DNA from 3 places in the Marinobacterium aestuarii genome. Region 3 is predicted to be linked to each of the others. Evidence: predicted binding sites of a transcription regulator. Region 3 holds the regulator's gene; each other region holds the start of a gene.
The links. The regulator PhoB, encoded in region 3, activates phosphate uptake and scavenging genes when phosphate is short. The targets are predictions, from matches to a motif close to TGTCATANNNNTGTCANA.

Region 1: a site for PhoB is predicted at 6,792-6,809, ahead of phnC (phosphonate ABC transporter ATP-binding protein). Genes of this name have one in related genera too.
Region 2: a site for PhoB is predicted at 4,628-4,645, ahead of A8C75_RS21905 (esterase-like activity of phytase family protein). Genes of this name have one in related genera too.

What each region holds. Positions count from the first base shown of each region.
Region 1 covers NZ_CP015839.1:3,594,465-3,604,056, reverse strand. The annotation lists gene phnK (phosphonate C-P lyase system protein PhnK) at 1-207, opposite strand, end outside; gene A8C75_RS15780 (alpha-D-ribose 1-methylphosphonate 5-phosphate C-P-lyase PhnJ) at 204-1,079, opposite strand; gene A8C75_RS15775 (carbon-phosphorus lyase complex subunit) at 1,076-2,179, opposite strand; gene phnH (phosphonate C-P lyase system protein PhnH) at 2,179-2,802, opposite strand; gene phnG (phosphonate C-P lyase system protein PhnG) at 2,802-3,245, opposite strand; gene phnF (phosphonate metabolism transcriptional regulator PhnF) at 3,248-3,940, opposite strand; gene phnE (phosphonate ABC transporter, permease protein PhnE) at 3,981-4,772, opposite strand; gene phnD (phosphonate ABC transporter substrate-binding protein) at 4,851-5,861, opposite strand; gene phnC (phosphonate ABC transporter ATP-binding protein) at 5,891-6,709, opposite strand; gene A8C75_RS15740 (EAL domain-containing protein) at 6,838-8,052, opposite strand; gene A8C75_RS15735 (GAK system CofD-like protein) at 8,245-9,459, shown strand.
Region 2 covers NZ_CP015839.1:4,976,588-4,986,179, forward strand. The annotation lists gene A8C75_RS21890 (ATP-binding protein) at 1-845, opposite strand, end outside; gene A8C75_RS21895 (putative pterin-binding protein) at 876-1,358, opposite strand; gene A8C75_RS21900 (aspartate/glutamate racemase family protein) at 1,612-2,298, shown strand; gene A8C75_RS21905 (esterase-like activity of phytase family protein) at 2,404-4,578, opposite strand; gene A8C75_RS21910 (thioesterase family protein) at 4,759-5,241, opposite strand; gene A8C75_RS21915 (GlxA family transcriptional regulator) at 5,373-6,329, shown strand; gene A8C75_RS21920 (beta-keto acid cleavage family enzyme) at 6,721-7,611, shown strand; gene A8C75_RS21925 (3-hydroxyacyl-CoA dehydrogenase NAD-binding domain-containing protein) at 7,656-8,624, shown strand; gene A8C75_RS21930 (BCCT family transporter) at 8,743-9,592, shown strand, end outside.
Region 3 covers NZ_CP015839.1:5,106,676-5,116,267, reverse strand. The annotation lists gene A8C75_RS22510 (TRAP transporter small permease subunit) at 1-379, opposite strand, end outside; gene A8C75_RS22505 (YjaG family protein) at 521-1,126, shown strand; gene A8C75_RS22500 (hypothetical protein) at 1,126-1,386, shown strand; gene A8C75_RS22495 (hypothetical protein) at 1,420-1,878, shown strand; gene A8C75_RS22490 (NADP-dependent oxidoreductase) at 1,903-2,841, opposite strand; gene A8C75_RS22485 (hypothetical protein) at 2,966-3,193, shown strand; gene cysZ (sulfate transporter CysZ) at 3,274-4,047, shown strand; gene phoR (phosphate regulon sensor histidine kinase PhoR) at 4,052-5,380, opposite strand; gene phoB (phosphate regulon transcriptional regulator PhoB) at 5,414-6,109, opposite strand; gene ubiA (4-hydroxybenzoate octaprenyltransferase) at 6,231-7,136, opposite strand; gene A8C75_RS22460 (chorismate--pyruvate lyase family protein) at 7,142-7,705, opposite strand; gene A8C75_RS22455 (DUF1415 domain-containing protein) at 7,811-8,389, shown strand; gene phoU (phosphate signaling complex protein PhoU) at 8,620-9,372, opposite strand; gene pstB (phosphate ABC transporter ATP-binding protein PstB) at 9,428-9,592, opposite strand, start outside.

The DNA of each region.
Region 1 (9,592 bases), 1.5 Mb from region 3:
TGGGGTCACCCGGCCTGACAGGCTGGAGAGCAGGGTCGACTTGCCGGAGCCGGATTCGCCGACAATGCCCAGTACTTCACCGGGGTAAAGATCAAAGCTGACGTCCTCGCAGCCCTTGCCGGGGGCATACAGCATGGACAGGGCATTTACGCGCAGCAGGGGCGTGTCGAGATCGGTATTGTTAAACGCGGTATTCAAGCTGTTCATGCGGCGTTTTCCTTGGCGGCCTGGTCGACGGCCTGGCTGCGGCTGCGGCAGTAGTCCGTGTCTGAGCAAATAAACATTCTTCCGCCTTTGTCATCGGTGATGACTTCATCGAGAAAGCTTTGATCGCTGCCGCAGATGGCGCAGCTCTGTTCCCAGCGCTGAATCTCGAAGGGGTGGTCCTCAAAATCCAGACTCTGGACATCGGTAAAGGGCGGCACCGCGTAGATGCGTTTTTCACGCCCGGCGCCGAACAGTTGCAGCGCGGGGGAGTGATGCATTTTCGGGTTGTCGAATTTGGGAATCGGTGACGGGTCCATGACATAGCGACCGTTCACCAGCACCGGATAGGCATAGGTGGTGGCGATATGGCCGTGCCGGGCTATGTCCTCGTAGAGCTTGACGTGCATGACGCCGTAGTCTTCCAGCGCGTGCATCTTGCGGGTTTCCACTTCGCTGGGTTCGATAAAGCGCAGCGGGTCCGGAATGGGCACCTGGTAGATCAGTATCTGGCCGGCTTCCAGGGGCTGTTCCGGGATGCGGTGGCGGGTCTGGATCAGGCTGGCATCCGCGGTGCGCTCGGTGGTGGCAACGCCTGTGAGGTCGCGAAAGAACGCGCGAATGCTCACGGCGTTGGTGGTGTCATCGGCGCCCTGGTCTATGACCTTGAGCACATCATCGGCACCGATGACGGCTGCTGTGACCTGCATGCCCCCGGTGCCCCAGCCATAGGGCATGGGCATTTCACGGCCACCGAAGGGCACCTGATAGCCGGGAATGGCGATGGCCTTTAGCAGCGCGCGGCGAATCATGCGCTTGGTCTGTTCATCGAGATAGGCGAAGTTGTAGCCATCGCGGACGGCGTGCGCGCTCATGCGGGTATCTCCTGGGGGGCGCCGGCGGTGCGCAGTTTTCGCAAAAGTTCCAGCTCGGACTGGAAATCGACGTAGTGGGGCAGTTTGAGGTGGGATACGAATCCGGCGGCCTCGACGTTGTCGCAATGGGCCAGCACAAACTCCTCCTGCTGCGCTGGCGAGCTGCGTTCCTCGTCGTAGTCATCGGCCTGCAGGGCACGATCAACCAGCGCCATGGACATGGCCTTGCGCTCGGCGTAGCCAAAGGTCAGGCCGTAGCCGCGGGTAAAGCGGGCGTCTTCGCCCGCGCTATGGGTGAAGCCGTTGACCAGCTCGCACTCGGTGACCTCGATATCGCCAATGCTGACGGCAAAGCCGAGTTCCTCTGGGGCGATCAGGACCTCAACCTCGCCGACGCGGATCTCACCGGCGAAAGGATGGTTGCGGCCATAGCCACGCTGGGTGGAATACCCCAGCGCCAGCAGGAAGCCTTCATCGCCGCGCACCAGGGATTGCAGCCGGGCGGAGCGATCGGAGGGAAAGCTGGGCGGGTCGCGGGTGATGTCGGCGGGGGCGGCACCATCATCCTGTTCGGTCACGATCAGGTCTTCGCGCTCCAGAATGTGCAGTACGCGGGACAGGGTCTCGGGGTCTGCGGCTTCGGCTTCATCTGCGCCGGCGGGCACTGAGCCCTGAGCCCCGGCATCGTCTGCAGCGGCCATAAGGCTGAAGTCCAGCAGGCGGTGGCTGTAGTCAAATGTGGGCCCCAGGCGCTGGCCGCCCGGCAAATCCTTGTAGATGGCGGAGATGCGCCGATTCACCTGCATTGCCGTGGTGTCCAGCGGCAGGCTGGTACAGAAGCGGCTCAGGGTGGTGCGGTAGGCGCGCAGCAGGAAGATGGCTTCGACCAGATCGCCCCCCGCCTGCTTGATGGCCAGTGCCGCCAGAGTCGGGTCGCAGATGGAGCCTTCGGTCATGACCCTGGCCACGGCAAAGGGCATCTGCTGCTCGATTTGCGCCACCGACAGCTCCGGCTGGGCGCGGTCGCCGCGGCGGCGCTCGGCCAGGCGCTGGTGGGCGTTTTCGATGGCTTTCTCGCCACCTTTGACTGCAACGTACATTAACGGACCTCCGTGGCTGCGGTGCTCAGGCAGCTGCTGACGCGGGTGGTGCGGGGAATGCAGATCAGCTGATGCTGATCGATCAGCATCAGGTCTATCCCCTGGGGGAAGCTATCCTGACGGTTCAGCAGCTCGTCCAGTACGGGGCCTGTCAGGCCGCTGACATGAATCTGGCGCTCGCCGTCGATGCCGGGGCCGCTCAGGGTCAGGCAGTGGCTGCTGCGGGGGCCCTCCAGGCTGACTTCCAGCAACAGGGTCACGCCGGTTTCGGGGTATTCGGGGCTGCCACGGCCAAAGCCCTCCAGCGTTTGCAGCTCGTCCTGGCGGGCGAGGGCAAAGTGCGCCTCTTCGCGCTGCCTGGTCAGACTGAGACCGCAGTGAAAGTGCAGGTTGCGCTTGATGCCGGGGCGATCAAATTCCGGCGAGAGCCAGAGCCGCGTATCGCTGTCGAGCAGCGTCTGGCAGAGCGCGAAACTGGCCGGCGCCAGCCCCTCGGGGGTTGCGGGGCTGCAGAGCTGCACCAGGGTGCCGGGTTCGCTCATGGCCCGCAGAATCTGGCGAAAGCATTGCTGGCTGTCGTGTACGCTATCGTCGAAGCCGCGTATCAGGGTATCGGTGGACATCAGTCTTCTCCGCGGACCAGGGTGAAAAAATCGACTTTGGTGCTGTCTGCCTCGGCGGCACGGGCGCTGCGGGCGGCACGCTGCTGCCGGGCCAGGGGCTCGATGACGTCACTGAGCAACTGCGTCTGCCGGGCCGACTCCTGCAGCAGGGCATCGAGCTCGGCGGCCAGGCGAGCCTGCTGCCTGTCACGCCCGGCCACAAAGGCATAGCCCAGATGGCCGGCAGGGGATCGGACGACACAGCGGGTCAGGGTCATGTCGCCGAGGTTGAACTGCGCGCCTGTGCCGCCACTGCGGGCGCGTACCTGGGTCAGGCCGGTTTCAGGTGCCCGGATCAGCTCAAACTCGGTGTCCGGTTCCGGTCGGTACAGGGCGCAGAGCTGGGCGCGGGGGGCGCGGGCAAGGATGGACATCCAGTGCTGACGCGGGGTTGGGTTTTGCATTATCAAGGCTCCAGACTGTATTCAAACATGTCGCTGCGGCTGAGGCTGAGGGAGTACTCCTTCAGTGCCCCGGTCGTGGCGTGAAAGTTTTGGGTATGTACTTCGAGCACAGGTACGCCGCGGCCAAGCTGCAGCTGGTTGCACTCCTCAAAGTTGGGCATGCGTGCCCGCAGCCGGGTATTGCCGCGTTTGAGCGGGCAGTTGAATTGCTGCAGCAGGAACTGGTGCAGAGAGCCGCTGTGGAACGCCTGCATTTTTTCCAGTTCGACATCAAACAGGTGATGGCGAATCAGGCAGGCGGATCGGCCATCGATCAGGCGGCAGGTGGTCAGTAGCACATAGGCTGTATTTGCGGGCAGCTTAAGCCGGTCGGCCAGGCCCGGGCGCAGCTTCTCGAGCCTGCAATTGAGCACCCGGGTTTCCAGGCTCAGACCAATGCTGGCCAGGTTGTGGCTGTAGCTGGCACGGTCATGCAATACATAGTCGATCTTGGGTTTGGCGATCTGGTTGCCAATGCCCTGAAAACGGCGCACCAGGCCGTCCTGCACCAGTTCATCGACCGCCCGGCGCAGGGTGTGCCGGTTCACATTGAAGCGTTCTGCCAGCTGCTTTTCCGGCGGCAGAAAGTCACCGATCTGATACTGGTGGCGGATCTCGTCGCGCAGCTCGGTGGCGATTTTCAGGTAAACAGCCATGTTGTCTATACAAGTCCGTGAGTGAGAAAAAAAGGCCGGGTCATATGAAGGCCTTGCGCAGTTGCTGCGATGACAGATCGATCAGGGTGACGCACAGAATGATCATGATCATCAGGGCGCAGGTCTGCTGAAACTGAAAGCCGCGAATGCTTTCCCACAGCACCACGCCGACACCCCCGGCACCGACCATTCCCACGACGGTGGCGGAACGCACGTTGGACTCGAAGCGGTAGAGCGAGAACGAGATCCACAACGGCAGCACCTGGGGGATCACGCCGTAGACGATTTCCTCCAGCGGGTTGGCACCGCTGGCACGCACACCTTCAACCGGGTGGGGGTCTATGGCTTCTACCGCCTCGGAAAACAGCTTGGCCAGCACACCGGTGGTGTGGATAAACAGCGCCAGCACACCGGCAAAGGGTCCCAGCCCCACGGCCACCACAAACAGCATGGCGAAGACCATTTCATTGATGGCGCGGGCTGCATCCATCAGGCGTCGGGTGGGCTGGTAGACCCAGGCGGGTACCAGGTTTTCCGAACTCATGAGTCCCAGGGGGATGGCGCAGACGATTGCCAGCACTGTGCCCCAGAGGGCGATATGCACGGTGGTGATCATTTCGCTCAGGTAAAGGCGCCAGTCACGAAAGTCCGGCGGGAAAAAATCGGCGGCAAATTCGGCCATGTTGGCGCTGTCCCGGAACAGTTGCAGCGGATTCATTTCCGCCTCTTCCCAGCCCCAGCCGAGCATGAGCAATAGCGCGGCCCAGGCGAGGCTGGCCTGCCAGTTAAAGCGCTGCCGGGGCAGCTGGTCGATGCGAGTAGCCGTAGTCATGCGGTATGTCGTCTTGAAGTGACGGGGCGGCGGAGTGCCGCCCCTGGGGTTAGCTGTTAGGTCGGTATCCGTTGAGCATTAGCGTGCAGCGGCGTCCAGCGCCGCCATGCGACGGTTCAGTGTCGCCAGCTGGGTGTCGATCTCGGCAAGTTTTGCCTGCCTTTGGGTGTCATTCAGGGTGGTGTCGCCAACCAGCGCGAGGCGCTCCTTGAACAGCACGAGCTGGCGAATAGGCAGCAGTTGATCATCGCTGGAGGGCTTGAACGGCGCCCAGCCAAGGGCCTTGAGCACAGTCAGGTGCTGCGCGTCGCCGTCGGTGCCGTAACCCATGATGAAATCATAGATTTTGCTCTTGTCGGCTTCGGGCAGGTTTTTGCGCCAGACGATGGGGTCGGACGGAATCAGCGGTGACGTCCAGATGACCTTGACCTTCTCGACCTTGTCCGGGTGGGTCTTGGCGATACGGTCGACGTTCTCGGTGTTGTTGGTGGCGATATCCAGCTGACCATTGGCCACCGACAGGAAGTTGGTTTCATGGCCGGCATTGGTGGTGCGCTTGAAAGCGACCTTGGGATCGACACCGTTGCGGGCGAACACGTAATAACCGGGTACCAGGAAGCCTGAGGTGGAGTTGGGATCGCCATTGCCGAAGTTCAGCTCGCCGGCATGCTTGAACATGTCATCAATGTTGTTGATCCGGTCGTTGCTGGCCTGGGTGATCAGCACGCTCCAGTAGCCGGGGTTGCCGGTAACATCAATTGTCTGGGCGAAGATCTCGCCACCGGCACGATCGACGGCTTCCATGGCGGATTTGTTGCCGAACCAGGCCACGTCGACCTTGTCGAAGCGCATGCCCTGAATGATACCGGCGTAGTCGGAGGCGAAGAAGGGTTTGACCTCGACGCCAAGCTCGCGCGACATGTCGGCCAGGAAGGGTTGCCACAGGGTTTTCAGGTTCTGCGATGATTCGGTGGAAATGATGCCAAAATTCAGCGCCCTGGCGGCGTCATCAGCCAGTGCCGTACCGGCAATGCCAAGGCTCAGGCCAAGGCCTGCGGCCAGGCCATTAAGCAGTTTTTTCAGTTTCATGGGAGGAGCCTCTGTGTGCTTGAATGCCATCAGGCGGGGGACAGTGTGAAAGTGGCTGGAGTACGAGCGGCGAGGTGCGGCTGTGTGTCCGGCAGGCCGCGATACAGCTGTGCCAGCTGATCGGCGCCCAGGTCCTGCATGGGGCCGTCGAACTGTAGCTGGCCGTGGCGCAGTGCCACTGCGCGGTCGCAGTAGCTGCGGGCGTAGTCGACCTGATGCAGCGTCACCACGACGGTGATGCCGTCGTCCTGGTTGATCCGGCGCAGGGTTTCCATGACCAGGCGGGAGGATTCCGGGTCCAGCGAGGCAATGGGTTCGTCGGCGAGGATGATTTCTGCACGCTGCATCAGGGTGCGGGCAATGGCGACCCTCTGCTGCTGGCCGCCGGACAGGGTGGAGGCCCGCTGTCTGGCAAAGTCCGCCATGCCGACGCGCGCCAGCGCATCAAGGGCATCCTGTTGTTCGGCCTGGGTAAAGCGGCCTGTCAGGCTGCGCCAGACAGGCATGCGGCTCAGCCCGCCGATCAGTACATTGTTGAGTACGCTCAGCCGACCTATGAGGTTGAACTGCTGAAAAACATGACCAATGCGGGCGCGGGATTGACGCACACCGGGCTGCAGTCGGCCGTTGCGCTGAACATCACGCCCCAGCACCTGTACATGACCCTGGCTCTGGCGATCGGCCAGGGTCAGGCCCGAGATGTGGCGCAACAGGGTGGACTTGCCCGATCCGGAGGGGCCTATAAGGGCGACCATCTCGCCCTGGCTGACCTGCAGATCGACATCGCACAGAGCCCGCTGACTGGGGGTGAACGACTTGCGAACGGAGTGAATATCGATAACGTGCATGAGGGCCTCTGTTGTTGTCCCGACGATGGAGGCAACTTTAAACAGGCTTCGTGACAGTGCAGTTATCTAGACATGTACGACAGGTGTCGGTTTTATGACCCTTTCAAGTCGGGGGCGAGAGTGCAGGCTCAGGCGGCGCCGTTGAGCCGAGGCATCAGTTCGCTGTGACAGCTGTCGCTGCTGCCCAGGCGTTGCGGTGCGCTGACATCGACCAGCAAGACACGGCGGTTGTCGAGCGCCAGGCTCAGGGTGACGCAGCGCTGGCCGGTGCTTATATCGAGGTAGGGCGCCGAGCGCAGGATGCGCCGCTGATAGTCGGTGGAGCCGATCAGCTGGTAAAAGTACGGCCGCCAGCTCCAGTTATTGCCGATGACACTGCTGTCGGTCTGCCACTGGCCCTGGTGGAAGCTGTAGTTGGGGGAGGTCTGATCGCCTTCGCGGTTGCAGATATAAAGACGCTGGATGTCCGGGCTCGGATGATAATTGTCCAGTGCCGCGCTGCCATCGCCGGTGAGCAGCAGGTCGCGCAGCGCCAGCAGGCTGCTGTGCAGGCGCTTTTCATTCCACTGGGCCCGGGCCGTGTGTTCCACCGTCATGTCGAGGCGTTGGTTCAGCAGTTGCCGCACCCGCGCCTTTGTCGAGTTGGCGTCGACAAACTCGGGCAGTGCCGGGGCAAAGACAAATCCCTGTACGTAGCTGGCATTGCACTGCAGTGCCAGATAAAAATCCTCAGCCGTTTCAACGCCCTCGCAGACAATCTTGCTACCCAGCTGAGCGCCCATCTGGCCGACCATCTGCAGGATCGCCTCTTTGTGGGCACTGCATGCACCATGATGGAACATGCGCAGATCCAGCTTGATCAGGTTGGGCGTGAAGGCGAGCAGGCGGTCGAGCTGCTGAAAACCGGTGCCGAAATCGTCGTAGGCGATACCGATGCCGGCGGCACGGTAGCGGCTGGCCTGGCGCTGGATCTGCTCGATCTTGCCGTTATGTTCGGTGATTTCCAGTATCAGCCGGGCCGGGTCCAGCCCGAGCTGCCGAATCATCGACAGCGTGGGCTGGTCATCACGGGCCTGCAGGTTGTCGATCCATTCCGGCGACAGGTTCAAACTCAGGAACTGCGGGCCCGCCAGGGTGCTGAATTTCTGCAGTGCCTGATAGCGTACGCTGCGATCCACGTCGAGGCGTTCCGCGGCCGAACGGGCCGGGTCGCTGAAGATGTCTGCAGCGGACTCGACCTCGCCCGTGGGGCCCCGGCGCCGGGCCAGGGCTTCGAAACCTGCAACCCGGCCGCTGGCGACTTCGACAATGGGCTGGAACCAGGGAAATACCGTCTCGCTCATGCTGACCTCCTGTTGTTGCCTGTGCGCTTCTGGGCAAGGTGCAGGCAAGCGCCGTGCCAGGCTGAGATGCAGCAGGGGCGCCGGCTGGATATTCACCCAGGCCGGGGCGTGAAAATGATATCTTCGCTTTGGCATCACCGCCGGATGGGTAATAATAAGCGCTGTTTTTGTCGTTATGAGTCAGCGCCGCGAATGCTTTCAGGGAAACGCGTTAACCGTATTACCGACCCCCTCCCGCCCAGTTGGGCGCCGGATCCCCAGCGGCTTGATTTGTTCGCAGGGGATCCTGCCGCTGGCCCGCAGTTGCTGTTCTTCACCGGCGGTTCTGCGCTGGACAGCACCAGCCGTGCCCTCAAGCGTTTTACCCATAATTCGGTGCACCTGGTGACGCCCTATGATTCGGGGGGCAGCTCGGCCATCCTGCGCAAGGCCTTTTCGATGCCGGCCATCGGCGACCTGCGCAGCCGGCTGATGTCGCTGGCCGATGAACGGGTGACGGGGCATCCCGAAGGCGTGCGACTGTTTGCACATCGCCTGTCCAAGAGCGCCGCTGGCCCGCAGCTGCGGGCGGAGCTGGACACTATTGTCGCCGGCGAACATCCGCTGGCGGCGGTTGTCGATCAGCAGACCCGGGGGCTGATCTGCATCCAGCTTCAAGCCTGTCGCGAGGCCATGGCAGAGGATTTTGACCTGCGTGGCGCCAGCATCGGCAACCTGGTGCTGGCCGGCACCTATCTGCGCAATGCCAAGAACCTGGATGCGGCCATCGCCGAATTTGCCCGTCATGCCCAGGTGCTGGGCGAGGTGCATACCGTGACCAACGACAACTACCACCTGGTGGCGCATCTGGATGATGGCTCCCGGGTGATAGGTGAGCATTTGATTACCGGTTTGGATTTGGCGGCCAGGCATGCGGTGATCGAGCAGCTGAGCCTGAGCCACTCGCCGGATGAATGGCAGCCGGTACAGTCGGTGCTGCCCGAGTCCCGCCAGCGCATGATTGCCGCCGCCGAGCTGATCTGTTTTCCGCCCGGCAGTTTTTATACCAGCGTGCTGGCCAACCTGTTGCCCCGCGGTGCCGGCCGCGCGATTGCCGCCAGTGCTGCGCCCAAGGTCTATGTGCCGAGCCTGGGGACGGACCCGGAACAGCAGGGTATCAGCCTGACGGATGCCGTACGGCGTCTGCTGGCGGTGCTGCGCCAGGATTGTGAGCCGCCGGTGCCGGTGGTGCAGCTGCTGAACTATGTGATGATCGACAGCCGCAATGGGTGCTACAACGGCGGTATCGATGTCCCGGCGCTGCATGCTCTGGGCGTGCGGGTACTGGATCTGCCGCTGGTCTCGGTGCAGAGCGCACCCCTGGCCGATGCGCAGCTGCTAAGCGAGGCGCTGCTGTCGCTGGCCTGATGCTGCGTATTGCGCCTTGCTGGCGCGATACTGTCTTTGCTCGTGCAAAGAAAGTATCCCAGACTTTTTACCTTGAAGAATACGCCCCCATCAGCCGGCCTTCGGCTGCAGTGCGCGCCGGATCTTCACTGCT
Region 2 (9,592 bases), 130 kb from region 3:
ATGGTTCTCGCATAGTGACGCTGCTGTGGCTGCAACGGCGTGTCGAGCAGCAGGCTGCTCATGCCAATCACGCCATTCATGGGGGTGCGAATCTCATGGCTCATGGTCGCCAGGAATTCCGATTTAGCCTGGTTTGCGGTCTCGGCCTCGGCGGCGCTGATTTTGAGTTTCTCACTGAGCTGCTCGGCCTGCTCGCGGGAGCGCTGTTCAAGTATCATCTGTCGAAACAGCAGCGCGATAATGGCACCAATACCAAACAACAACAGGGCGCCCATACTGCCGAGGTAACCCAGCAACTCGAAAAACTCGTTACGACTGGCGGTTTTCTGCTCGGCGCGCAGCTGCAGCACCTTGAAAATCAGCGCTTCTGCGCTGTCATTAATCTCGGTAGCCATGGCGATCAGCCCGGCGGTGGCAATAGGTTCCTGCTCACGCAATGACGGCAACACCACTTCCATGGCACTAATCGCGGTGCGAAAACCGGTTACCCGGCGTGCAAGCTCAGCCTCACGCCGGTACACCGCACCCAGTTCGCCCTGCTCCAGCAACCCGACGCGGCTGTAGAGAATCTCAAAGCGCACCTCCACCTCGTCCAGCAGCTCCTCGCCCTGACGACTGGCATAGTTGTTAATGGCGTTTTTGAGTTTCAGGCTTTCGCGGTCAACCTGGTAGGCAGACCAGAGTGCTTCTTCGGTGGCAACCTCGAACAGCACCTGCTGGCGATCCACCAGCGTTTTGAATAGCGCCAGCGAGGCCAGCAGACACACCAGCGAGACAACCAGCAGGAATAAAACGGAGCCACGCCTAGGCTTGGCCGAAGACCAAGCAGGTACTGGAAATCGCAATATTTATCCTCCGCCGCCCATCCGTAGCTATTACTTTACACGGATGCTTTTAAGCTGCCAGACCGACCGGTTATGGATAACTTCTGTCTGCAGTGCGGGAAAATCCGCAAACGGATAGATAATGAATATCGGCCCCTTGTCACGAATCCGGATGTAGTCACCATCCATTTTCAGCGCCAAGATTACATCATAGGTATAGAAATCGGCCAATGGCACTTCAGCACTGTAATCATTCAGTGCCGTCACGATCAGAGTTTCGCCTTTGGCACCGACAAAATCGAGCACAAGACGCCCGAGCGGACCCTCAAAATCGATCGTGCCTTCAGTCCAGGGCGTACCGGTGCGCGTGCGGTGCAAGGATAGACCTTCAAGCATCTCGCGATCAAAGCGAGCAACGCCATTGCCATTGGTGTTGCTCAGGGCACCTTCCAGAGTAAGAATCACTGGGCCTGAAGGCTGCGGCAGTGTGTCCGCCATGGTCTGAAGACCGAAAAGCGACAGCAGGCAGGTCATTACGACAAAGCGCGTAAAGTACATGATTGCGACCCAACATCCTTATAAAGTCCACACATTATCGGCAAAATCGGAAAACCTCGCAAATAAATCGTCGAACGGTTTCCGATCCTGATCTGGCCGCCAGGATGGCACCCCGACCGACACTGTATCCTTGCGCCTTCATCCACCCGTGTAAAGGCAAAGCTGCCAAAGCACCCCATTAACACCTACGCAGGAGCCGCCTGTTTCCTGCCCCCATTCGGAGATATTGATGAACAACACCCGCCCGCTGCGGCTTCTGCTGATCAACCCCAATACCAATGCCGCACTGACTCGCCAGATGCAGCAACTGGCTGGCACCGCCATATCGGCCCAAACCCAATTGCACTGCATCAACCCGCCGGCAGGCCCCCATGCCATCGAGCGCCAGGCGGATCGCGATGCTGCCTCCGCTCAATTACTGGCTCTGGCGAACAGCGGCGCCTGTCAGGGCTACGACGCCCTGATACTGGCTTGTTTCGATGACATCGCATTGCAGACATTGCGTGAATCGGTACGGGTACCCGTCATTGGCCTGTGCGAAGCAGCCCTATTCGCTGCACGCGCCTTGCCCGGGCCCTTTGCCATAATCACAACCGTGCATGCCGCCGTTCCAGGGATTCGAGCCATGCTGACGCGCTACGGCGCTGCCGATCAGACCTGCAGCGTGCGCGCCGCCGGTATTGGCGTGGCACAGGCGGCAGGCACTGACACTCTGGTTGCAGAGAAAATAGCCGCCTGTGTCCGTGCCGCGATAGAGCAGGATGGCGCCAAAACCATTGTGCTGGGCTCAGGCGGCCTCACCGGCCGGGCAGCAGACCTGCAGCGCAGTTTCAATCTGCCGACAATAGATCCAGTACTCTGCGCCCTGGCGCTGGCCCAGAGCCTGGCCAGATTGCGGCTGGGCAGCGTGACCTGACTGTTTGCCGACAAGCACTTACGCGCCCGGCACCGACTCATACGCAAAAAATCCGCAGCGCCCTGAGACACTGCGGATTCTGACTATTCGAAAAGTGCTTCCCGGTTACAGCTTCCCGGTACGGATAAAGTAGGTCTCTCCAGAGCTGTCATCCACGCCGTCGTTATCGGTTACCGCAAAACCGTTGCCGGCGGCATCCAGGGTGAAGCCCTCTATCTTGTCGACCACAAAACCATTCAGCGCCTTGAGGTCGGGGATAAAGTCGCGCACCCGCTGTTTGCTGACCAGCGGCAGCTCGCCGCCAAGCGGCGCAGGCTTGAGCTCATCCAGTGCCACCCGGTACAAACGCTTGATGGCGGCCTGTTCACCGATCTGATTATCCCGCTCGATAATGTAGACACCGTCTGCCCCCAGGCTGATTTCGGACAGCCCGACCCAGCCCTGAGACGCCGCTTCGGTCGGATAGCGCACGGCGCCCCACTGGCCGGTTTTCAGGTCATGGGACACCAGCTTGACGGTATTTTGCGGATCATCTTTCCAGGAGCGCTGCAGGGCGATCCAGAGAGTGTCTCCGATCAGGGTGATACCTTCAGCACCAAAGCGCCTCTCATGCTGTAGCAGCTCGGGCGGGAAGCTCAGAGTGCGATCAATCTCGCCTTGGGCATCGGTGTGGTAAATGGCGTGGGGGATACCCTTGTCCGTGCGCCCCTCCGATGCGAGCCAGAAGCCACCCTGGCCATCGACCACTATACCTTCCAGATCCAGTTTCTCCGCCGTCTTGCCCTCTCGGGTCACGCGGGTCGCCGCGGTAATACGGGCCGGTGTGCTGTTGGCATCAATACTAAAGATCGTCGGCTGCTGGCTGTAAAAGCTGTCGTTAACCGCATAGAGCAGACCGGGCTTGCCGGGGTCCGCCGTCAGGCCGGACAAGGCACCCCAGCCCACCGGCATACCCTGGGCATCAGCCTCAGACAGCAACTGCGGGTAGACGGGAGCCCTGTCTTCCAGGCGATAGAGCATGACATGGGCGCGGGCACCGCCATCCTCGAGCAGATCCTTTTCGTTGGCGCTGGCCAGCAAGCCACGGGACGGAATAACCACTGCGGATTCAGGCGCTATGCCGGAGGGTAACAGCTGCACAAACTCAGGCGCAGCGCCGGTATCGCGGTAAACACCGATAACAGAGGCCCGTTCGGACAGCACGAAGATATAGCGCTCGTCCCCGAATACGCCCACGGCCACGCCTTCAGGTTCGGCGCCCTTTTTGCCAGAACGCTTTTCCGGGTAATGACCGGCCGCCACTATGCGCTGCTCGAAGTCGGCACCGGATTCGAACAGCACTCGGCCGTCCTTGTGGAAGATGGTGAAGCCGCGGGAACCGCCCTGGTAATCGCCTTCGTTGGCGATAACGAAACGTTCGTCGTCGAGCCATTTCACCGCATCGGGCTCACGCGCCACATCACTCAGGCTGCCATTGAAATCCAGCTGCCCATCTTTCTCGATATCAATACCAGCAAGGTGCACGCGCCCGGCGCTGAAGTGATGCAGAATCTCGCCGCTGTCGGCAGCCACGATCACCAGGTGATTATTTTCCTGCAGTGTGACCACAATCTCGTTGCGATCGTTGAAGTCCACGAACTCGGGTTCGGGGTCCTCGCCGGCAACCTCCGCCAACCCGGTCAGCTCGACCCGGCGCAGCGCGTCGCACTGGGGTATACCGTCCTGCAGCGGCAGTATGACCAGAAAGCCCGCCGGCAACTGCCCAGGGGCGCCGTCACCCAAGCCTTCGTCACGTTCGTTTTCTATCGCCACGGCGGCAAAGCGGCCATCTCTGGACACCGCCACCGAGTCCGGCTGTCCGCCCAGATCACAACGTGCCTTTTCGGTCTGATCCTGCAGCGAAACCGCCGCCAGAAAACCCGAAGGCGCTGTATAGCTGGGCGAGGTATTGACGCCCGCCAGTGCCATGCCGTCGGCAGTAGCCACCGCGGTTGGCTCGCCGCCCATGTCCACAAAGCCTGCCCCGCGGGGCTTGGCTGCATCACTGATATCGACAAAGCCCAGACCGCCGCGCGGGCTGTCCGAATAAATCAGCATCTGGCCATCCGCGGAAGCCGCAATGATTTCGGCCGAGGTTTCCTGCGCAGCATCCTGACTGGCAGAAAAATTGTTCGTCACCGGGAAACTGGCAATGCGATTGAAAGACTGCGCCTGCGCCGTGCTGGCGGCGGCGGCCACCAGCAGGGCCAGTGTCGCCCGCGTAAAAGGTCGCTCGGACATCGAAATCACTCCGCTCAATATGACAGAGGTCAATAACCTAGACCGATTCCATGACAACGACATGACAGCGGCCCTTGGTGACACCGGACGAAGGGGCCAGCTGCATACAGGAACCAGCCTGGCATCCAAAGGATCATCTTTCAGCAACCTGCGCACTGTGCAAAAGGGCCGGGCGGTTTTTCAACTGCGCGGGCGTGTCAGGGCGATGCTGCGCCCGGCCAGTGCCGGCCAGTCCGAGCCCGCCTGGTGCTGCTGCAGTGCTTGGACCCGCGCCTCGGTGTCGGGCAGCATAGGTGCCCCGCGGTGCGCCGCCATGTCCATGTGCAGCAACAGGGTTTCCATCGCCGCCAGCTCTGCGTCGGTTTCGCCGTGACGCAGGGTGAAAAATACCCGCAGCTTTTTGGCGTCGCTTTCAAGCAAGCGCGCCTCTACCCGCAGCGGCTCACCCAAACTCACTTCCTGCAAGTAGTGCACCATGCTCTGCAGCGTATAGATGGAGACCTGATGCGCCTCGCGAAAGACGGCATCAAGGCCAATCTGCAGCATGAATTCATCGATCGCCTGGCTGAAAACCAGCACATAGCAGGCATCGTTCATGTGGCCGTTGTAGTCGATCCACTCGGGCTGAACGGGCCCCTCGAACACGGTGAGTTCAGTTGTCATCTTGCACCTCTGATTGGGATTGCGCCGACGCGGCTTTTGGGCAATGCTAACCCGCCCGCCCCACAAAATTTGCCTGAATCCGCCTATTAAATGTGCGTTTTCGCCAGGACAGCCCAGGACCCAGTGCATCGATGTTTGGAGACCGCCCCCGCACCTACCCGCAAACCATCAGCTTTCTGCTGATTCCAGGCTTCTCGCTGTTCGGCCTGACCGCGATGCTCGACCCCTTGCGCCATGCCAATCACAGCAGCAACCGCGAGCTGTACCGCTGGCAGCTGATCTCCGAAAAGGGTGGCTTGGTCGCCAGCAGCGACAACCTCGAGATCATGAGCGATGCCGGCATTCGCGATACTCCGGCCGGTGACACCCTGATCATTTGCGCAGGCTATGATCCCCAGGCCCGCATCACACCGGCATTACTGGGCTTTATCCGCCAGCAGGCCAGCCATGGCGCCGATATCGGCTGCCAGGACACCGCCGCCTACATTGCCGCCGCCGCCGGCATCCTGGATGGCTACCGTGCCACCCTGCATTGGGAGAACCTGCAGAGCACCGCCGAGGCCTTTCCCCGGGTGGCCTTCGTGCAGGAACTGCTGGTGGTGGATCGCGCCCGCTTTTCCTGCCCCGGCGCCCTGTCGGGGCTCGACATGATGCTGTATCTGATCGGTACCCAGCACGGCAACGGCCTGGCCACTACCGTGGCCGACGAGCTGATCTACACCCACAAGCGCGCCCACAGCGATCCTCAGCGCACCTCGATACAAAAGCGCCTGGACAGCCGCAATCCGCGCCTGGTTGAGGCCGTGCAACTGATGGAACACAACCTGGAGGAGCCGCTGCGCATCAGCGAAATCGCAGCCCAGTTGCAGCTCTCCGGGCGTGAACTCGAGCGCCTGTTCCGCCACTATCTGCAACAGACCCCCAGCGCCTACTACCGCAACCTGCGCCTGGATCAGGCCCGCTGGATGCTGCAGCAAACCAGCCAGAGCGTCACCGATATCTCGGTCGCCTGCGGTTTCGTTTCCCTGTCCCATTTCACCCGCAGCTACCAGCAGCGCTTTGCCAAGAGTCCCAGCCGGGAACGCTGAAAAGCTTCGCAGCGAGACGCGGCTTCTACGCTGGGGGGTGTCCTCTGGTGATTGGGAATTGGTAAACCAGCAGCTTTCAGCCGTAAGCTGACAGCTTACGGCTGAAAGCTCTAAGCACCTCGCCCCTGCTCTTGCCCCCTTTCACCTTGTACCTTGAACCTGCTCTTCTCCCTTTTACCTTGCCCCTCGCCCTTTTGACTGTCGTAAACAGACTCGTCTTATCCAATTACGTCAGTGAGAAAGCTTAATCGCATACAGGCAATTAAGCTGCGATTTCAGACAAAAACATCCCATTCATCCGCGTAACTTTAGTCACAAGCCGGGCGCACCGAAGATCTCTTAGGTACAGCACCCGGCGCTACAACAAAACACTTCAAGAGTCAGAATTGCCATGAATCAGGACGTCATCATCACCTGCGCTGTTACCGGCGCCGCCGATACAGCCGACCGCAGCCCCCATGTGCCTGTCACGCCGAAAGAGATCGCCGATGCCGCCATCGAGGCCTGGAACGCCGGTGCCGCCATTGCCCACATGCATGTGCGCGACCCCGAAACCAAGCAGTGCTCCCGTCGCCTGGATCTGTACGCCGAAGTCTGCGAACGCCTGCGGGCCGCCGACTGCGACGTCATCATCAACCTGACGGCGGGCATGGGTGGCGATCTTTATATAGGCCCGGAAGAAAACCCCACCGCCTTCTGCCCCGAAACCGACCTGGTCGGCGGCCTTGAGCGTCTGGTGCATATTGAAGAACTCAAGCCCGAGATCTGCACCCTGGATTGCGGTTCGGTCAATTTCGGCGACAGCAACCTGGTGTACATCTCAACGCCGGACATGCTGCGCAAGGCCGCAGCCCGCATCCAGCAGCTGGATGTCACCGTCGAGCTGGAAATCTTCGACACCGGCAACCTCTGGTTCGCGCTGCAGATGATGAAAGAAGGCCTGATCAACGACAACGCCATGTTCCAGCTGTGCCAGGGCATCCCCTGGGGCACTCCGCCGGAACTGAGCCTGCTCAAGGGCATGGTCGACATGCTGCCCGCCAACAGCAACTGGACCGCCTTTGCCCTGGGCCGCAAGCAGCTGCCCTGGGCGGCACAATCAACGCTGCTGGGCGGCCATGTCCGTGTTGGGCTGGAAGACAACCTCTATCTGGGCAAGGGCGAATTCGCCACCAACGGCCAGCTGGTCGAGCGTGCCGTGAATATCGTCGAGAACATGGGCTCACGCATTCTCAGCCCGAATGAAGCCCGCCAGAAGCTGCGTTTGCGCGGCACGCAGTAATCCCTGCCATTCCCGCATATTCAGCCACTTACGGAGCACACACGATGAATCGTCCTTTACCTACTGAAGTCACCAAGGCCGGCGTTCTTGGCACCGGCGTTATCGGCGGCGCCTGGGCGCTGCACTTTCTGAGAATGGGCATGGATGTGGTCGCCTATGATCCAGGCCCCAACGCGCGCGAAAAACTGCTGGCGATGGTGGACCATATCTGGCCCACCATGGTGAAACTCGGCCTGCGCGAAGGTGCCAGCCCGCAGCGACTGCGCTTTGCCGACAGCCTGGAAGAGCTGGTCAACAGCGTCGAAGTGATTCAGGAAAGCACGCCGGAGAACCTCGACGCCAAGCGCGCCCTGTTCGTCGAACTCGATCGCCTGGCACCGCCGGAAGTCGTGATCATTTCCAGCACCTCGGGTTTTGCCATGTCCGACATGGCGGTTGAAGTACAACATCAGGCCGATCGCTTCGTCGTCGGCCACCCGTTCAACCCGCCCTACCTGGTGCCTTTTTGCGAAGTCTGTGGCGGCAAGCGCACCAGCCAGGAAGTGGTCGACTGGACCGCGGCCTTCTACGAAGCGATCGAGAAACAGGTCGCCAAGATGGACAAGGAACTGCCGGGTTTTATCGGCAACCGCCTGCAGGAAGCCCTGTGGCGCGAAGCGCTGCACATGGTGGCCAACAATGAATGCTCGGTTGAAGACATCGACAAGGCCATCGCCTACGGGCCGGGTCTGCGCTGGGCCATCATGGGCCACTGCCTGACCTACCACCTGGGCGGCGGACAGGGCGGCATGGCACACCTGCTGGACCATTTTGAGGATTCTCTCAAGGAACCCTGGACCCGGCTCGAAGCACCCGAACTGACACAGCAGCTCAAAGACGATATGGTGGCCGGCTGCCTGACCCAGGCCAATGGCGCCTCGATCAACGACCTGATTCAGGAACGTGACGACTGCCTGATCCGCATCATGCAAACGCTGCAGGAATACCGCGACGAACACGGCATCCGCCGCTAAAGCTGCGGCGTGACAGCAGTGCCCTGTCGTCACGCCGCTTTTGTCTATCCCCCAGGAGATTGCGTATCCATATAGCACTGACTTTGACCCGACTTATAGCTCACCGGAGACAACCCCAATGTCGATAGAACAACAACAACGTCCTGAGAGTGGCAGTCCCGCTTTCAGGGCCGACTCCCTGGCCCAAGAGGGCCTTTTCAAAGGCATGCACAAAGGCATGACTATCAGCGGGGCCGCATTGATTCTCGCTTTCGTACTGTTCACCGGTATCAATGCAGAGCTTGCCAGCAGCATTTTTGGCAGCGCCCGCAGCTGGATCGAAGCCACCTTTGGCTGGTACTACCTGGTAACAGTGGTTTTCCTGATCCTCGTCTGCTGCTACATCGTATTCAGCCGCCATGGCCATATTCGCCTGGGTGATGACGACAGCCGCCCCGAGTTCAGCAATTTTGCCTGGTTCTCGATGCTGTTTTCCGCCGGCATCGGCATCGGTATTCTGTTTTTCGGCGTCGCCGAGCCGCTCTTCTACCTCGATAACAGCGGCGCCTTTGGCTACCCCAACAACCCCTACGCCGACATGGCCGGCGCCACCGCCATCGGTCACGACCGTGCGGTCGATGCGCTGCGCGTCACCTTCTTCCACTGGGGTTTCCACGGCTGGGCTGTCTACGTCATCGTCGGCCTGTCACTGGCTTACTTCGCCTACCGCAAGAAACTGCCGCTGGCACTGCGCTCGGCGCTCTACCCCTTTATTGGTGATCGCATCTACGGCCCCATCGGCCATGTAGTCGATCTGCTCGGCGTGCTGGGTTGCGTCTTTGGTGTCGCTACCTCCCTGGGGCTGGGTGTCAGCCAGATGTCGGTGGGGCTTGAACGTCTGATTGGCGTGGACCCGGGCCTCCAGACCCAGCTGATACTGATTGCCGTGATTACGGTAATTTCCATCCTGTCGGCCATGTCAGGCGTCA
Region 3 (9,592 bases):
GCTGGCCCCAGGAGGTGGCAACGTATTCCCAGGAGATCACCAGAATGAAAATGGACACCGGCATAAGTAACGCCAAAGTGCCGAACAGGTTGATCCAGGCCTTGCCGCGCTCACTCAGCGGACGGTAAAAAATGTCCACCCGCACATGGCCGTCATGCTTGAGGGTGTAGGCGGCGCCCAGCAGGAAGACAAAGCTGTGCATGTAGATAATGGATTCCTGTACGGCGATGTTGCCGACGTTGAACAGGTAGCGCATGACCACGACCACGAAGGTCGTCAGCACCATGAACAGCGTTAGCCAGGAAATAATGCGGCCGCTCCATTCGCTGAAACAATCCAGCATCTGGACCAGTCGATTGATCGACGAGAATGAGGACATTTTTGTTATAACCGCGATTCAATTCGAGGAGGTACTAATATAACCGCATCAGACAGGGGCGTCATGACTTCCCGTACTGCAAATTGCTGTAAAACCCTTACAATAGGGCCTACGAAACTGTCTCGACCTGCGGAGAGATCAATGAGTGATCAATTGGATATAGAAGCACGCCTGTCAGAACTGGAGCAGGTCCGGTTGACGGCGTTTTGCGCCACCCTGTCCGAGCGCATGTTTCCGAACTTCGCGCTGTTCTCGCGGCTGGCGGAGTTTGGCGATGCCCAGCAGTTGCGCCAGATTCTGAATGGGGTCTGGGATCACCTGTCCAACAGTGGCGCCAAGATGAACTTCGAGGTACAGCTGGACAAGGTCGAAAGCAATATGCCGGATCTTGATGCCTTTGACATGTACGGTGCCTCCCCTGCACTGGATTCGGTGCTGGCACTGTTCTCCACCCTGAGCGCGACTCTGGACAACGACGCCAGCGAGGCCGTGGCGGTGCTGAACCTGTCCCGCGAGTGTGTGGCGTCCTATATCGAGGTCACCGAAGGTGACGATCAGATGTCCGACGAGGAGCTGGTGCGCTTCATCAATACCCACGACATGATGTTGCAGGAGGAAGCCTTTGTGGACACGGCGCTGGAATTGCTGGAAGCCGATGGCCCCTTCAATCCGGCACTGGTGAAGCAGTTGCGCGAACTGGGCCGCAATGAAGACTTCAGCAACATCGGCATTAGTGATCAGGACTGATGCTGCGACTGGGTCTTTTACTGCTGCTGGTGCCGGCGATCGGAATGATGGTCGGTTACATGATGGAACAGTCGCTGATTGATGCCTGCCTCGATGCCGGCGGATCCTTCGACTATGCCGCCGAGGCCTGTGACCCGGTGGGCAACCATGCCTTTGTCCCCTTTAGCGCGCGCAAGCCGTTGCTGGTGAACGGCGGCATGCTGCTATCTACCCTGGGCCTGTTCCTGTGTCTTGGCGGCCTGTACACCCGGCGCAGCTGAAGCCCTTTCTACTTTTGAAATACCGGATTGACTATGAAATCACGCAGCAAAGTCCTTATCGGGCTTGGCCTCATTACGCTGGTGCTGGGCCTCTGGATCTGGCTGCGCGGTCCTCTGTGGCTGGAGCAGTTCAATGACCGCCAGGTCGATGCGCGGGAAACCTTTCAGGCCCAGGGGCGGCTGTTTGGCCAGAACCATGATCAGCAGGCCTGCCTGACCCGGACTCTGGATGATTTCGATGGCTGCATTGGCTTTGAATGCACCCTGCAGCATGACTATTTTCTCAAGGCCTGCCTTGCTGCAGCGGCCCCCTCCGAGGGTTTTTGCGACCAAGTCCCCGCATACCGGCTCAAACTCACCGAAGATGACAAGTCCTGGGCCAAGTACACCTGCTGGGAAGGTGATATTCGTGGTGAAGGCTGCCGCCTGCTGCTGCGCCAGCAACAGTATGAATGCAGTGGCGGCATTGCCGCCGATGCGCCGACGCCGTAACGCCCAGTCTTCACTGGGGGCTTGTCACACCGTCAGTATCAGCTTGCCGCGCACATGGCCTCCGGCGCTCTGCTTATGGGCACTACGGGCTTCGGCCAGGGGGACTTCGGCGGCCAGGGTCAGCTTGAGGTTGCCCTCGGCATAGCGCTTGGCCAGCTCTGCCAGCTGGGCGCCATTGGGTTCCACCCTGATGCCGCTTGCCTGAACGCCGGCCGCTTCTGCGGCCCGCACCACCGCATCCAGGGTAACCGAGGGCAGGGTGACCAGGCGCCCGCCGGGTTTCAGACACTGCAAGGCATTGATGCCAACCTCACCACCCATGCCATCAATCACCAGGTCGATGTCCTGCAGCGCCTGACCCACATCCTGCGTTTGGTAATCAATCACCGCATCACAGCCCAGGCTGTGCAGGTATTCATGGTTGGCCGCCGAGGCGGAGCCCGTCACCTGGGCGCCGGCTGCCTTGGCCAGCTGCACCGCCAGATGCCCCACACCGCCGGCGGCGGCCAGTACCAGCACCTGCTGGCCGGCACTGAGCTGGCCCTTGTCGAACAGCGCCTGCCAGGCGGTAAGACCTGCAAGACCGAGTCCCGCGCCTTCACTGAATGACATCTGCGCAGGCTTGTGGGCGATCTGGTTTGCCGGCGCCGCCAGGTGTTCGGCATAGCAGCCGGCCGCTTCCGGAAAGCGAATAAAACCGAAGACTTCATCGCCAACCTTGAAACCATCCACCGCTGCTCCGACCAGTTCCACCACGCCGGCAAACTCCCACCCGGGTATGAAGGGCAGCTTGCCAATAAAGGAGGCGGCACCACCGCCGCTGCAGGTTTTCCAGTCAATCGGATTGATGCCGGCCGCCTTGTTGCGCACCAGTACTTCGTTGTCGCGAATGGTGGGGGTCGGCACTTCCTCATAGCTGAGGGCGTCGGGGCCGCCAAAGGCGTGAATGCGGATCGCTTTCATGAAAGTCTCCTGCTGGGCGAGGGGCTGCGGCGAAAGTGGTAGCTGGCAACTGCAGCTCTTGCGGTTTGAATTTGTTAGGCTTGGTGTCTGTGCAAACCCGTAACCGCTATCAGGTAACAAGAGTATGGTGTATTTGGGAATTTTGGAACAACTGCTGTTCTGGGGCGGAGTTATCCTGTTTCTGGTGTCGCTGGGGCTCTATGGTCTGCGCACCCGGGATTACCGCTCACTGCTGATGTTCTGGCAGCCGACCATTGCCTTCAATGCCGGCGAGAATCGCATCAACCGCATTGCCCTGCTGATGATGATCCTGGCGGTGGCGCTGAAGGGCTATCTGTTTTATATCAGCTAACAATCTCGTCATCGTCAGGGCAGGCCCGGGCCCAGTAGTGCCGCGGGCCGCCATCCAAGTGCAATCACGCAAGGTCTGTCATGAAAGGAAACCCCGCAAAGGGCGCAGGCTATCTGCTGCGCGGCTTGAAAATGCTGCCCCACCCCTCGATCCGCAATTTCGTACTGATTCCATTGCTGGTGAATGTGCTGCTGTTCAGCGGCGCCATCTGGCTGCTGATGAGCCAGTTTGATGGCTGGGTCGATTACCTGCTGACACAGCTGTTACCGGACTGGGAATGGCTGTCGTTCCTGCGTTATCTGCTCTGGCCGCTGCTGGCGCTGGTGGTGCTGGTGCTGGTCTATTACAGCTTTACCCTGGTGGCGAACCTGATTGCGGCACCCTTTAACGGCCTGCTGGCCGAGAAGGTCGAGAGCAACCTGCGCGGCGTGCGCAGCGCTGACGAGGGCTGGCGGGGCGTGCTGGCGCTGGTGCCGCGCACCCTGGCGCGGGAGCTGGCCAAGATCGCCTATTACCTGCCGCGGGTGCTGTTGCTGCTGGTATTGACCTTTGTACCGGTGGTGGGGCTGGTGTCGCCGCTGCTGTGGTTCCTGTTCGGTGCCTGGATGATGTCGATCCAGTACTGCGATTATCCCATGGACAACAACAAGGTCAGCTTTGGGCAGATGAAGCTGTTGCTAAAAGAGAAGCGCCTGACATCGATCGGCTTTGGTGGTCTGGTGCAGCTGGGCATGATGGTGCCGCTGCTGAACCTGATCCTGATGCCGGCGGCGGTGGTGGGCGCCACTCTGTACTGGGTAGAGGAGCATGCGCCTGTGGTGGAAGGCGAGTCGCCGGAGTTGCGCCTGCGTTAAGCCTTTAGTGCGACCCGGCGGTTTCGGTCTGGCGATCGGCGGCGTCGACCAGCATCTCGGGGGGGAAATGGCAGCTGAAGGTGCTGCCCTTGCCGGGCCGGCTGTCGATGCTGAGGTGGGCGCCGTGGCGCACCAGCACATGTTTGACTATGGCCAGGCCAAGGCCGGTGCCGCCGCTGGAGGAGGAGCGGCTTTCATCGACGCGGTAAAAGCGTTCGGTCAGACGCGGTATATGGATGGAGTCGATACCGATGCCATCGTCGCTGACTGAGAAGTGCCCGCCGCTGGCATCTGTCCACCAGCGCAGGGCTATCCTGCCCCTGGCCGGTGTGTAGCGCACGGCATTGAACACCAGATTCGAGAAAGCGCTGTGCAGCTCCAGTTCCTGGCCGGCAAGATCGAAATCGCTGTCCAGCTGCAGACTGATGGCATGGTCTTTTTGCTGGGTTTGCGTCAGCACCTGCGCATCCTGATGAATTTGCTCCAGCATGGGCCTGAGCTGAATCTGGTGTTCATCGGCGATATGGTTGCTGGACTCCAGCCGTGACAGCAGCAGCAGATCATTGACCAGACTCTCCATGCGTATTGCCTGGGTCTGCATCTGCCCCATGGCACGGGCCAGCGGGCGCGGCAGGTCCTGATCCATAAAGGTTTCGACGTAGCCGCGAATGACCGTCAGCGGTGTGCGCAGCTCGTGGGAGGCGTTGGCGACAAAGTCCTGCCGGGTCTGTTCCAAACGCCGCAGCCGGGTGATGTCGCGGGCCACCAGCAGCCGGTCGCCTTCGCCGAAGCTGGTGATCTGGTATTGCAGGTGCAGGTCGCTATTGACCGGGCTTGGGAGTTCCAGTGGCTCGGCATACTGGCCCTTGCGGAAATAGCGGATAAAGCGCGGATCACGCAGCAGGTTAATCACCGGTTTGCCGCGATCCGAAGACGCCTTGAGGCCCAGCAGCTTGTCCGCCGAACGGTTCCACCACTCCAGATTATTGTTGCGATCGACAATGACGATGCCGTCCTGCAGGGCGGCGGACGACTGCTGGAAACGCCGGATAATGGCCTGCAGACTTTGCTCGCGGCCGCGGTCGGTCTTTTGGGTGCGGGCCAGCTCGTCCAGCAGCTCACCCCAGTAACCGGTGGCCTCGGGTGGCGCTGTACCATCGTTGCGCTGAAGCCAGGTCTGCAGTTTCTGAAACTGACGGATCTGGTAGCTGCCCCAGCCCAGCAGACCGGCAGTGGCACCCCAGGCGGGGAGGCCAAACAGCAGACCGGCACTGGCTCCGGCCAGAGCGCTCAGGCACAGGCTGACGAACATTGCGTGCTGCGTGTTCTGCATACTCGTCTGGGCCCCAGGTTGTCAGATGGCGAATTATGCCACCTGGGAAGAGAAACGGTAACCAGTGCCGCGAACGGTTTGCACCAGGTAGTCGTGACGCTCGGTGAGTGCCTTTCTCAGGCGGCGGATATGCACATCGACGGTACGTTCCTCGACATAGACATTGCCGCCCCAGACCATGTCCAGCAGCTGGCTGCGGGAATAGGCGCGATCCTGATGCGTCATGAAAAACTGCAGCAGGCGAAACTCGGTCGGCCCCAGTTCAATGGGCTTGTCGTCGGAGGTGACGCGGTGCGAGATGGGATCCAGCATCAGGCCATCCACGCTGACCGGTTCCTCGACGCCCTTGGGCGTGGTGCGGCGCAAGACCGTTTTCAGCCGTGCCACCAGCTCGCGTGGCGAGAAGGGCTTGGTGATGTAGTCATCCACGCCGGCCTCAAGCCCCTTCACCTTGCTGTCCTCTTCGCCCTTGGCGGTCAGCATGATGATGGGGATTTCTGCGGTGAGTGCATCCTTGCGCAACCTGCGGGCAAATTCGATGCCGGTCATGCCGGGCATCATCCAATCCAGCAACACCAGGTCCGGTGGGCTGTCCACGACCAGTTCGTGGGCATCGCGGGCGTTATCAGCTTCCAGGCACTCGTAGCCGGCCATTTCCAGCGCCACCGCGATCATTTCACGTATCGGCGCTTCATCGTCGACAATCAGTACACGTTTTGCTGCAGACATGGGTCCTGCCTCTGTACGTAGCAATTAAGACGACATCATTACAAACGTAAATTATGACAGAGATGTGACGAAGGCCGTAATCAGCGCCTATTGGTTGGTTTTTCAAGCTAAAAGTCGCCAATCAGGCACCTGTGCCCAGTCCGTAGTCCGCTGCCAGGCCGATAAAGATCACCAGACCTGCATAGTGGTTGTTGAGAAAGGCGCGAAAGCAGGCATCGCGCATCCGTGTGCGGGCGAGCCAGGCCTGGTAGACGAAAAATCCGGCAGCGGCGACAAGACCGCCGTAGTACCAGGCACCGAGGCCAAGGTTTTGCCCCACCAGTACCAGGCACAGCAGTGACAGCCCCTGCAGCAGGCCAATGATCAGCCGGTCCGCATCGCCGAACAGAATGGCGGTGGACTTGACGCCAATCTTGAGGTCGTCGTCGCGATCCACCATGGCGTAGTAGGTATCGTAGGCCACGGTCCACAATAGATTGGCCAGAAACAGCAGCCAGGCATTGGGCATCAGTTCGGCTTCCAGCGCGGTAAAGGCCATGGGGATGGCCCAGGAGAAGGCGGCGCCGAGCACGACTTGGGGCAGGTGGGTGTAACGCTTCATGAAGGGGTAGCAAAACGCCAGCAGCAGGCCGCCGAATGACATCAGCACAGTGGTGTAGTTGGTATAGAGCACCAGTATGAACGCCAGTATCATCAGCACGGCGAACAGGTACAGTGCCTCGCGGCTGCTGACCCGGCCTGAGGGTATCGGGCGCGCTTGGGTGCGTTTCACATGGCCGTCGACCTTGCGGTCGGCGAAGTCATTGATAACACAGCCACCGGCGCGGGTCAGCACCACACCTGCGGCAAAGATCAGCAGTATGTCGAGTGGCGGCACGCCGTCGGCGGCTATCCACAGGGCCCAGAAGGTCGGCCACAACAACAGGTAGATGCCAATTGGCTTGTTGACCCGAGACAGCTGGATATAGGCGTCCAGGCGATCACGCAGATGCTCGAACAGACTTTGGCTAGCGGGTGGCTGATGCATGGGCGTTATCCGTTGTGGCTCCGATAGCGGGGATATTCGACGTGCCGGAGCGCGGGCAGGAACACCTCGCACACCAGCAGGGGCTTGTTGGCGAGCCGGAACACCGAACGACGGGCCCAGAGCGGGTCGCTGCCGTGCAGGCGCAGCTGGCCGATCTGCAGTGGCTCGCGCTGCATCGACAGGTCGCTGAACAGCAGTGTCCCCAGGGAGCGGCTGCCCACGCCCCTGAGCTGACGCTGGGGCCCAGACAGGGTATCGATGGGAAACACCGAGCGGGCATAGACCCAGGGCTCACCCTGGCCCAGTAGCTGCACCTCGCGGATCAGCGCCTGGCGCCTTGGTGGCATGCCCAGAGCGCGAGCTTCGGAGCGGGTCGGACGGGCATAGCCCAGACGCACCAGCCGGACACTGAACTGGCCGTGGCTGGCCCGTGTCAGCCGCTTTGTCAGGCTGCCGCGATCCTGCAGCCAGTTGCGCCAGGGCTGCGGTGCGGCCAGCCGGGACGGTCGCCTGAAGGCGCGCCAGCGGGCCGGGAAATGGTTGCGAGTCAGGGCTTGAGCGGGTGTCACGGCAGGCTCCAGGCCAGGAAAGGGGCCTATCTTAGCACTCAGGTTGCTGGGCTCAAGCGGGCGCGGGCATACATCTTCGTGCCCAGGCTGTGGTAGCATCGCGCGATGAACGAAAAGACGACAGAATTGAGTGCCGAACAGGTACGTGCGCTGACCGAGCGCTGGGTTGAGGTCATGGTGGTGGGGGAGAATCTGTGCCCCTTTGCCGCGGCGGTACTCAAGCGTGAGCAGCTGCGTTTTGCGGTTTCACAGGCGTGCAGCGCCGAGGCCGTGGCCCGTGATTTCCTGCAGGAACTGGCCCTGATCCAGCAGGCGCCGGAAGAGGAGATTGCCACCACGCTGCTGATCCTGCCCACAGCCCTGGGTGACTTCTACGATTATCTGGACGCGCTGGCGCAGTGCGAGGCGCTGATCGCCGAGGCCGGGCTGGAGGGCGTGTTTCAGCTGGCCAGCTTCCATCCGCGCTATCGCTTTGGTGGCGTGCCGGCCGACGATATCAGCCACTGGACCAACCGCTCGCCCTACCCGATGTTTCACCTGCTGCGTGAAGGCCAGATGAGCCGCGTGCTGGCGCACTATCCCGACCCGGACGCCATCCCCGAGCGCAATATTGCCCACCTGCGGGCGCTGGGCCGCGAGGGGCTGATCCGGCTCTTCCCGCCCTTCGCCGATTACTGCTGTTAACCTGGCGGACAAATAGGTTCCCTCCCTATTTGTCCGTCACGCCATCAAAACGGGCGCAGGTGCGTGGACATGCTGGTTTTGATGGTGTTCGCATTGGCCTGCGGCCAATGATGAAGCATCCCTGCTTCATGCATTAACCCGCTGGGTTAATAAACGGCGGCCTAACGGCAATGGCCGCGGCGCTTTAGGCTACCGCGGCCATTGTATGCTGTGCCTGTGAGCGACGCGACTCAGGTGTCGTCGTCGTCGTCGGGGGCATCGGTTTCTTCACGCACGGTGCGACGCATTTCCTGCAGGCTTTGATGACGCACGTCTGTGCCGCTGACCAGATAGACCAGATGCTCGGCCAGGTTGCAGACGTGATCGCCGATACGCTCGAGCGAGCGCAGCACCCAGATCACATTCAGCACGCTGCTGATGGAGCGCGGGTCTTCCATCATGTAGGTGGCCAGCGAGCGCATGGCTGAACGGTATTCCTGATCCACGGCCTTGTCCTGCTTGGCAACCTGGTAGGCCAGGTTGATATCGCTGCGGGCAAAGGCGGTCAGGACATCGCGCACCATGACGCGTACCAGGCTGCCGATATGGCGAATTTCCTGGTAGCCGCGGGGAGACTCGCCCCCCTTCACCAGCTCAATGGCCTGACGCGAGATGCGGGTCGATTCGTCGCCGATACGCTCCAGATCCACCACGGCGCGGGAGATCGCCATGATCATGCGCAGGTCGCTGGCGGCGGGCTGGCGGCGGGCGATGATGCGGGTGCAGTGCTCGTCGATCATCAGCTCCATGTCGTTGGTCTGCTTGTCGCCGCGCAGTGAGCGTTCGGCCAGATCGCTGTCGCCGTTCAGCAGGGCTTCGATGCTGTCCTGCACCTGGCGCTCCACCATGCCGCCCATGGTCAGCAGTTCGGTCCGGATCTGCTCCAGATCTTCGTTGAACTGCTGGGAAATGTGGGTGCTGTAGCCGTCTTTTTCATATTCCACGGTGTCTTTCTCCGTAGCGGTTATTCGGGTTATCGCATCGTTAGGGGCAACAGCATCAGCCGTAACGGCCGGTGATGTAGTCTTCGGTCTGCTTCTGCACCGGCTTGGTAAAGAGGGTGTCCGTGACGCCAAACTCGATCAGGTCGCCCATGTACATGAAAGCGGTGTAGTCCGATACGCGGGCGGCCTGCTGCATGTTGTGGGTGACGATGGCGATGGT